DNA from 3 places in the Actinopolymorpha sp. B11F2 genome. Region 3 is predicted to be linked to each of the others. Evidence: predicted binding sites of a transcription regulator. Region 3 holds the regulator's gene; each other region holds the start of a gene.
What was found. Region 3 encodes HrcA, which represses chaperone genes, less so after heat shock. Its sites were predicted from a motif close to TTGGCACTCGNNNNNNNCGAGTGCCAA; they were not measured.
Positions count from the first base shown of each region.

Region 1 (3,273 bases), on a different contig from region 3:
GGAATGACGTGTTCGTTCACTGGTCGAAGATCGAGATGGACGGTTACAAGTCACTCGCTGATGGCCAGTCGGTCGAGTTCGAAGCCGTCGAGGGTCCGAAAGGACTCGAGGCGCACGGAGTTCGACCCCTCTGAAACCGGCTCGAAACCGAGCCCTCGCGGCCCGGTCGCATCACCTGATTGGGGCCCGGACGGGCTAACCGTCCGGGCCTCAACTCTTCTTCGGGATTCCGCAACTTTTCGGCGGCTGCCCGGCCCGGTGAGCTGTCCGGAAGTTTTCAGGGCTGTGGACAACCAAAGCCGGACGCAGCTATCGCGCCCTACTCTTGCGAGCGTCACGTCGACTCCAGCTTGGGCCTTGCAGGCTCCGGAGCCTTGAAGAGAAGGGCCTGACGATGGCCGATTCAGCCGAGGACCGGCTCGCCGAACTGCGCGGTGAGAAAGCCCCGAAGGAGCCGCCTGCCACCATGGCGCAGGGTGCGGCCAACGATTCGGCGATGCCCACGTCCCTGCCCGCCGAGCAGACCCCGCTCGACGCCCTGGCGGTGGTGGGCGGGCAGCAGCTCGGGTTCGGATGTCTTCTTGCCCTTGGCTTCATGCTCGTGTTCTTCATCGGACTGATCAGCATCCTCGTGCTGGTGTTCTCCGCGGTGGAGCGGGACATCGTCGCGGTCGTCGTAGGGCTGTTCTTCCTGGGCATGTCAGTGGGCGTGGCGGTGGCGCTGGCGAAGTGGATTCGGCGCTGCCGGACCTGGTTGCGGGGAACGGTGCTCGTGGCCCGGGGCCCGTTCGGCACAAGCAGGTGTGACCTGGCCACGTCGGCGGTGAGCGTCGACTCGGCGGCGGAGACCAGGACCGTGTCGACCCACGGCCCCCACGGCACGTCCTCCACGACGGTCAGGACCGGCCGCCGCATTCCCTTCCTCGTCCTTCGTGAGGCCACGACCGGAAAGGTCGTACGCCTGATGCTCCGCGGCAGAGGTGGCAGGCTGCTTCCTCCCGACCAGCTGCGCCTGGTGGCGGCCGCGATCTCGACCGGTCCGCGGCCACAGCCGTACGACCAGCAGGCCCAGCAGATCGCCGCCGGCCTGCGGGCGCTCGCCGACGACCCGTTCAGCGGCCACCTCTAGATGAGGGTTTTGTCTGGTAGTGCCGGGTCCGCACACGACATCCCGCATCCCGGCTGGCGGGGTTCTCGCCCCACCAAATCGCCCCGCATGCTCGGACGAAGACCGCAATGAACCGGCGTCAGGCCGGTGTCAAGCCAGCCCGACTCCAATCGCTGAAGATCATGTCCGCTGCAGGATCACGACCGGAAAGTCACGGCCGCTCATCGATCGATACGTCTCGTAGTCCGGGAGCATCGACACCATCGTGGCCCACAGTGGCGGTTGCTCCTCGGCCGTCGCAAGGCGGGCGCAGGCGGTAAAAACTGGTTCCAAGCCGATCTGTATGCGTACCTCGGGATGCTCGAGCAGGTTGAGATACCACGCGGGGTACCCAGGAAGCCCACTGTTCGACGGCACCAGGAGATAGCGATCGCTGTCCTCGCCGTAGTACAAGACCGTACGCCGCCACTTGCCCGACCTGCGACCGCGAGTCGTCAACAGCAATGCCGGCAGGCCCAGCTGGTCTCCAGTACGCCCAGTGTCGAGGTAGTGGCGGGTGTGCTGAGCTACCCAGTCCACCGGGCTGTCCTGAGCCTCCTCCGCCTCGGACACGACGTTCCACCTCTCCCCAGCCGATCACCGCACGCCATGAGCACCGATGCTAGCTCCCGTGTTCGACCCCACCGGCAGGCCAGCCGCTTGCACTCTCCCCTGTCGAGTGCTAAACACGTGCTTAGCACTCGAAGGTCGCGAGTGACAATCCGCTGCAGGGCGGTTCGGCGAGGCCCCTGGCATGGTGAGGGGCCGTCCGTCGCGGGCGTCGGGCCGGCCACACGACATCCACCCGACTGGGGGAGGATCCAGCTAGATGCCCAAGATCATCGCGTTCAACGAGGACGCGCGACGCGGTCTCGAGCGGGGAATGAACTCGCTTGCCGATGCCGTCAAGGTGACCCTTGGTCCCAAGGGTCGCAACGTCGTCCTCGAGAAGAAGTGGGGCGCGCCGACGATCACCAACGACGGCGTCTCCATTGCCAAGGAGATCGAGCTCGAAGACCCGTGGGAGAAGATCGGGGCCGAGCTCGTCAAGGAAGTTGCCAAGAAGACCGATGACGTGGCCGGCGACGGCACGACCACCGCGACCGTCCTGGCGCAGGCGCTGGTCCGCGAGGGCCTTCGCAACGTCGCTGCCGGTGCCAACCCGATGGGCCTCAAGCGTGGTATCGAGGCAGCCGTCGAGCGGGTGACCGAGCAGCTCGCGCAGGCCGCGAAGGACGTCGAGACCAAGGAGCAGATCGCGTCCGTCGCGGCTGTCTCCGCCGGTGGCGACACCAGCGTCGGCGAGATCATCGCCGAGGCGATGGACAAGGTCGGCAAGGAAGGCGTCATCACCGTCGAGGAGAGCAACACCTTCGGCCTCGAGCTCGAGCTCACCGAGGGTATGCGCTTCGACAAGGGTTACATCTCGGCCTACTTCGCCACCGACATGGAGCGGATGGAGGCGACGCTGGACGACCCGTACGTCCTGATCGCCAACTCCAAGATCTCCGCCGTCAAGGACCTGCTCCCAATCCTGGAGAAGGTCATGCAGTCGGGCAAGCCGCTGCTGATCATCGCCGAGGACGTCGAGGGCGAGGCCCTGGCCACGCTCGTCGTCAACAAGATGCGCGGCACGTTCAAGTCGGTTGCCGTCAAGGCACCCGGCTTCGGCGACCGGCGCAAGGCCATGCTCGGTGACATCGCCATCCTCACCGGTGGCCAGGTCATCTCCGAGGAGGTCGGTCTCAAGCTCGAGAACGCCAGCCTCGACCTGCTCGGCCGGGCCCGCAAGGTCACGGTCACCAAGGACGAGACGACCATCGTCGAGGGCGCGGGCGACTCCGACCAGATCGCTGGCCGGGTCAACCAGATCCGTGCCGAGATCGAGAACAGTGACTCCGACTACGACCGCGAGAAGCTGCAGGAGCGGCTGGCGAAGCTCGCCGGCGGCGTTGCGGTGATCAAGGTCGGCGCCGCCACCGAGGTGGAGCTGAAGGAGCGCAAGCACCGGATCGAGGACGCCGTTCGCGCGGCGAAGGCCTCGGTGGAGGAGGGCATCGTCGCCGGTGGCGGCGTGGCGCTCGTCCAGGCCGGGATCAAGGCGTTCGACAAGCTCGACCTCGAGG
Region 1 is NZ_JBEFTX010000024.1:57,646-60,918, reverse strand. Features, by position in the region: gene ABN034_RS30970 (cold-shock protein) at 1-134, shown strand, start outside; gene ABN034_RS30965 (hypothetical protein) at 395-1,129, shown strand; gene ABN034_RS30960 (nitroreductase family deazaflavin-dependent oxidoreductase) at 1,289-1,720, opposite strand; gene groL (chaperonin GroEL) at 1,977-3,273, shown strand, end outside.
Region 1: groL (chaperonin GroEL) is a predicted target of HrcA. The motif match lies at 1,807-1,833, and genes of this name have one in related genera.

Region 2 (3,273 bases), on a different contig from region 3:
CCGGAGATGCAGATCATCTTCCAGGATCCGTTCTCCTCCCTCGACTCCCGCATGACGGTCGGGCGGATCATCGCCGAACCCCTCGTGATCAACAACATGTTGCGTGGCCGTGAGCTGCGCGACCGGATCGCCGAACTGCTCACCGTCGTCGGTCTTCGTCCGGAACACGCGAGCAGGTATCCGCACGCCTTCTCCGGCGGCCAGCGTCAGCGCATCGGCATCGCCCGCGCGCTTGCCCTCAACCCAAAGCTGATCGTGTGTGACGAGCCGGTGTCGGCGCTGGACGTCTCGGTCCAGGCGCAGGTGCTCAACCTGCTCGAGGACCTGCAGGACAAGTTCAACCTGACGTACCTCTTCATTTCCCACGATCTCAGCGTGGTCGAGCACATCGCCGACCGCGTGGCGGTGATGTACGTCGGGAAGGTGGTCGAGGTCGGCACCACCGACGACCTCTTCTACAACCCGAAGATGCCTTACACAGAGGCGTTGCTGTCCTCGCTGCCGCAACCGGATCCACGCAAGCGGACCCGGCCGACGCTGCTCGCCGGCGAGGTTCCCAGCCCGGCCAATCCGCCCAGTGGGTGCTATTTCCACCCGCGTTGCCCGTACGCCCAGGAGATCTGCAAGACCGAGGCGCCACCGCTTCGTGACGTTGGCGGAACGCACCTGGCCGCCTGCCACTTCGCCGACGAACTCTCACTCAAGGGCACGACCCGACTGACGGAGATCAAGGCGCCCGACGTCGTCGCCGCGGCGGCTGCTCAGGAAGCAACACAAGGGACACCATCGTGACTGGAACCGTACGCACGGGACGCCCCCGATTCACCGGCGTCACCACCTACAAGGACCCCCTCGGACGGTTCTCGTTCCGGTATCCCTCGGACTGGAACGAGTTCGAGCTCGCCGACGACCGTGAAGGCGTGATGTACGCCCCCGAGGGTGGGGAGTCGCCGCAGACCTACTTCGCGGCCTGGATCACCAAGCTCGACGAACGCGTCGTCGCCGAAGACCTGCCGACCCTGCGGGAAGGCATCGACGCCGGCCTCGGGCAGCTCACCGGCTGTGAGATCGAGACCGAGAAGGACGACGTCCACGGCAATCTCGTGAAGCTCGAGCGCGTCTACCGGTTCGACGACGGGGGGACCGTTCGGCAACGCCGGGTATGGACGTTGTACGTCGATACCTGGCGGATCGTCCTTGTCTGGCAGGGCTCCACCCCTGAGGAGTACGCGTACTGGCTTCCGATGGGCAACTACGCCTTCGCGACGTTCGACCTGCCAGAAGCGCTGTGGTTCGCGACCGACCGGGACCTGCGCGCGTTCGACTGACGGAGCCCGGCCGAGAGGGCCGGCGAGAGCGTCCGGAAGGGGCTGCCGGCGCTTAGCAGTCAGGTGCCGGGAGTGCTAATCTTTGCTGCGTTGGCCGCCGCCCTCGGACATGGCGGCGATGTTGACTGGAGGAGCAGTGCCGACCTATCAGTACGCCTGTGTCGACTGCGACGAGCAGCTCGAGGTCGTCCAGAAGTTCACCGACGAGCCGCTCCGCGAGTGTCCCACCTGTGCCGGCCGGCTGCGCAAGGTCTTCAGCGCCGTGGGCGTGGTCTTCAAGGGGTCGGGCTTCTACCGCAACGACAGCCGGTCCGACGGCCGTGGCAAGAAGTCGTCCGAATCCTCGAGTTCCAACGGCGAGTCGAAGTCCAGCGACTCCTCGTCCAGCAGCGGATCGTCGGACGCCTCGTCGAGCGGTGGCAGCAAGTCGAGTGACGGCAAGTCCGGTGACAAGGCGACCAGTTCATCCTCGTCGGGAGCCTCCACCTCCAGCTCTGCGACACCGAGCAAGTCGGGCTCGGCGGCCTAGGTCCTGGGCGTCGAGCCGGCGCGACCACGTTGACAAGCTAGCCGCCTGCGACGAAGCCACCCTCCACATCGCCGCGATCAACGAGCGCTGGACGCCGCGTACTGCCAGATTTTGTCCACAGGTGCCCGATCGGCTGCGAATGTGGACAACTCGCTCGAGGTCGACCGAATTTCCCTAGCCTCTCCGCATGACCGCATCTCCCCCTTCCTCGCCGCCGACGCGGGCGCAGATCGGCGTCATCGGCGGCTCCGGTTTCTACGCCTTTCTCGACGACACCACCGAGGTCGCCGTCACGACGCCTTACGGTGAGCCGTCCGATCCACTGGTCGTCGGCACCGTCGGCGGCCGCGCTGTCGCGTTCCTGCCGCGGCACGGGCGCGATCATCGGCATCCACCCCATCGGATCAACTACCGCGCCAACCTCTGGGCACTGCGATCGGTCGGCGTACGACAGGTCCTCGGTCCTTGCGCGGTCGGCTCCCTGCGGGCCGACCTCGGCCCGGGCAGCGTCGTGGTCCCCGACCAGTTGGTCGATAGGACGTCGGGCCGGATCCAGACCTACTACGACACGGGCGCGGTCCATGTGAGCTTCGCCGATCCGTATTGTCCCGACGGTCGCCGGGTCGTCCTCGACGTCCTCGACCGAACGGGCTGGCGGGCCACCGGTGGCGGGACGATGGTGGTCATCGAAGGGCCGAGGTTCTCGACCCGCGCCGAGTCCCGGTCGTATGCCGCAGAAGGCTGGTCGCTCGTCAACATGACCGGGCACCCCGAAGCTGTTCTGGCGCGCGAGCTCGGCCTCTGCTACACCGCCATAGCCCTGGTCACCGACCTCGACGCCGGTGTCACCGAAGGAGAGGGGGTCAGCCAGGCGGAGGTCTTCGCGCTCTTCGCCACCCACCTGGACCGCCTGCGCAAGGTGCTGTACTCCGTGATCCCCGACCTCCCGTCCGTGCGAGCCTGCCCGTGCGCCACGGCCCTCGACGGGCTGCCGATCCCACTCACCCTGCCGGAATGATCGACATGCTGACGACCAAACGGTTCGGGCGCGACCTGCGCCGGGCGGTGTCGTGGCACCGGCGGCTGCTCGCGGCGGGGCTGGCGGCGGCCGGCATGGCGGTGGCGCTCCACCTGACAGAACCCGCACCGGTGCCGACCGCCACGGTGCTCGCGGCGGCACGCGACCTGCCCGGCGGCGCCCGCCTCTCCGACTCCGACGTTCGCACGGTCGCTCTCCCCCGTGACGTCATACCCGCCGGCGCCCTGACGCCAGGCGATCCACGCACCGGGCGGATCCTGGCCGGGCCGGTCCGCGCGGGTGCGCCACTGACCGATGTCGACCTGGTGGGCCCCGGCCTTTTCCACGACCGGTCCGAGGGCGAGTTGGTCGCGGCCCCTGTGCGGGTGGCCGACGCT
Region 2 is NZ_JBEFTX010000006.1:293,446-296,718, forward strand. Features, by position in the region: gene ABN034_RS14160 (ABC transporter ATP-binding protein) at 1-792, shown strand, start outside; gene ABN034_RS14165 (hypothetical protein) at 789-1,328, shown strand; gene ABN034_RS14170 (FmdB family zinc ribbon protein) at 1,465-1,857, shown strand; gene ABN034_RS14175 (S-methyl-5'-thioadenosine phosphorylase) at 2,045-2,875, shown strand; gene ABN034_RS14180 (SAF domain-containing protein) at 2,872-3,273, shown strand, end outside.
Region 2: ABN034_RS14170 (FmdB family zinc ribbon protein) is a predicted target of HrcA. The motif match lies at 1,381-1,407, and genes of this name have one in related genera.

Region 3 (3,273 bases):
CCCGCCGGATCGCCTCGGCCAAAGCCTCCCGCGACCATGGCCACTCGGCTGCCTCCCACGCCCGCTCGATCGGCACCCGTTCCTCGACCAGGCGGCGGATCGTCCCGGCGACGCCCACGAGGTCGCCGCGCTGCTCCCCGACGTACGCATGGTCCACGACAGCGCCATGCCCGGGCACGACCGCTGTCCGCGTCGTCAACAGTCCCGCCACCACGTCGAGCGTCGCACCCCACTCGAGCGGGTACGAGTCGTCGCCGTACGACGGCGGGCCGGACTCCTCGACGAGATCTCCCACGTAGACCACGTCGGCGTCGGGAACCCGGACCACGACGTCGCCGTCGGTGTGGCCGCGTCCCGGATGCACGAGCTCCACCACCCGGTCGCCGAGATCGGCCATCGCGACCGACGCGAAGGTCCGTCCCGGCGGCACCACCTCCAGTGCGGCCATCTCCGTGGCCCATTCTGCGGACCGCGCCGAGAGCTCGGCACGCACGCCGTCGGCCCGCGCCTCGAGCCTCGCGGGCACGGACTCGTGGCCGTAGATCACCGCGTCGGCGAACCGGGCGTTGCCGAAGCAGTGATCGAAGTGCCAGTGGGTGTCGACCACCCAGCGCACCGGCGCGCGGGAGAGGCGACGCAGGTCAGCGCGCAACTCGTCGGCTTCGCCCAGGCTTGCCCGGGTGTCGACCACCAGGATGCCGTCGGCACCCACGACCGCCCCGATCGTGAGGTCGTACGACGGGTAGCGGCGGGCGAAGCAGCGCGGCCCGACCTCGGTCCATCCGTGCGTGTTCGTGTCCACGATCCACAGCCTCGCATCCGCTCAGGACGCACATTCGGGGCCTCTCCCCGTAGACTGGCACTCGGGTTCGGGGAGTGCCAGGCACATGCCGCTGCCCCACCCTCAGGTCAACCGTGACGCGAGGAGGTGCGGGCTCCATGCTCGACGAACGGAAGCTGGCCGTCCTCCGCGCCATCGTCGAGGACTACGTGCACACCGAGGAGCCGGTCGGTTCCAAGGCGCTTGTCGACCGGCACCACCTGGGCGTTTCCTCCGCGACGGTCCGCAACGACATGGCCGCGCTGGAGGACGAGGGCTACATCGCCCAGCCGCACACGAGCGCGGGCCGGATCCCGACGGACAAGGGCTACCGGCTGTTCGTCGACCGGCTGAGCACGATCAAGCCGATGTCTGGCGCGGAGCGCAGGGCGATCTCGACGTTCCTCGAGGGCGCGGTCGATCTGGACGATGTCGTCAACCGGACCGTACGCCTGCTCTCCCAGCTCACCCGCCAGGTCGCGGTCGTGCAGTACCCCACCTTGTCCCGGTCGACCGTCCGCCATGTCGAGTTGGTGCTGCTGTCCACCACCCGGCTGCTGATCGTGCTCATCACCAGCACGGGCCGGGTCGAGCAGCGTGTCGTCGACGTCGGCAAGGCCCCTGAAGACGCGCTGCTGGGCGATGTCCGGGCCCGCCTCAACGCTGCGGTCATGGGGGCGCGGCTCGCCGAGGTGCAGTCGCTCGTGGTCGACCTGCCTGAGGCGTTCGCGCCCGACGACCAGCCGATCGTCGCCAGCATCGTGTCGGCGTTCCTCGAGACCCTCGTCGAACGCCCGGAGGAACGCATCGCGGTCAGTGGCACCGCCAACCTCATCCCGCTCGGGCACGAGTTCCACTCCTCGATCCGGCCGGTACTCGAGGCGCTGGAGGAGCACGTCGTGCTGTTGCGGCTCCTCGGCGAGTCGACCGCTCCCTCCCGCCTCACGGTCCGGATCGGCCATGAGAACCCCTACGCTGAGCTGGCCGCGGCCTCCGTTGTCGCGACCGGCTATGGTCCTGGGGACGAGACACTCGCCCACCTGGGTGTCGTCGGACCCACCCGGATGGACTATCCGGGCACGATGGGTGCGGTCCGGGCGGTCGCCAGATATGTCAGTCAGATCCTCGCTGAGGAATAGCTTCTCAATGAGGCAGCGGGGTCTTAAGGAAGATGAGTCTCGAGGGAATGAGTCAGTGCAAGAGGCCACCCACAGCATGAGCCAGGACTATTACGAACTCCTCGGAGTCGGGCGCGACGCGTCCGCGGAGGAGATCAAGAAGGCCTACCGCCGGCTGGCGCGCACCCTGCACCCTGACGTCAACCCGGATCCGGAGACCCACGAGCGTTTCAAGGAGGTCACCCGCGCCTACGAGGTCCTGTCGGACCCGAAGAAGCGTGAGGTCTACGACCTGGGGGGCGATCCGCTCGGTGCGGCTGGACAAGGTGCGGGATTCGGGCAGGGTTTCTCGTTCACGGACATCATGGACGCGTTCTTCGGCGGCACGACCGCCCGCGGGCCGCGACCCCGGACCCGCCGTGGCCAGGACGCGCTCCTGCGCCTCTCGGTCGATCTGGCCGAGGCGGTGTACGGCGCCGTCAAGGAGGTCCAGGTCGACACGGCCGTCGTCTGCGGGAGCTGTTCGGGCAGGGGCGCCGCCCCAGGCACGACACCCACCAGCTGCTCGGTCTGCGAGGGTCGCGGCGAGATCAGCTCCGTCCAACGGTCCTTCCTCGGCCAGGTCATGACGAGCCGGCCGTGCCCCCGCTGCCAGGGGTTCGGCACGATCATCCCCAACCCGTGCCCTGAGTGCGCGGGGGAGGGCCGGGTGCTGTCCCGGCGTACCCTCGCCGTCCGGATCCCCGCCGGCGTCGACGACGGCACCCGGATCCAGCTGGCCGGCCAGGGTGAGGTGGGCCCCGGCGGCGGTCCCGCCGGCGACCTGTATGTCGAGATCCAGGTCGCCCCGCACGAGGTGTGGACCCGGCGCGCCGCCGACCTGCACTGCTCGGTGACGCTGCCCATGACGGCCGCGGCGCTCGGCACGACGATCTCGCTGGAGACGCTCGACAACGACACCGTCGAGGTCGACGTCAAGCCTGGCACGCAGTCCGGGCAGCGCCTGGTCGTCACCGGTCGAGGCGTACCTCATCTGTCCGGTTCGCATCGCGGTGACCTGGTCGTCCACGTCGTCGTGGAGACGCCGACGAAGCTCGACGCGGCACAGCGGGACCTGCTCACCGAGCTCGCCAGGCTAAGGGACGAGGAGAAGGCGACCGGCCAGTTCTCGTCCGAACGCCGAGGCGTCTTCTCGCGGATCCGGGACGCCTTCAACGACAGGGGTGTCTGAGCCGCCGTGGCACAACGATCATCCGACTGTGTGTTCTGCGGCATCGTCGCCGGCACGATCCCCTCGACCCAGGTCCGTGAGACGGACCGGACCCTCGCCTTCCG
Region 3 is NZ_JBEFTX010000005.1:79,375-82,647, reverse strand. Features, by position in the region: gene ABN034_RS11280 (MBL fold metallo-hydrolase) at 1-802, opposite strand, end outside; gene hrcA (heat-inducible transcriptional repressor HrcA) at 940-1,959, shown strand; gene dnaJ (molecular chaperone DnaJ) at 2,036-3,169, shown strand; gene ABN034_RS11265 (histidine triad nucleotide-binding protein) at 3,176-3,273, shown strand, end outside.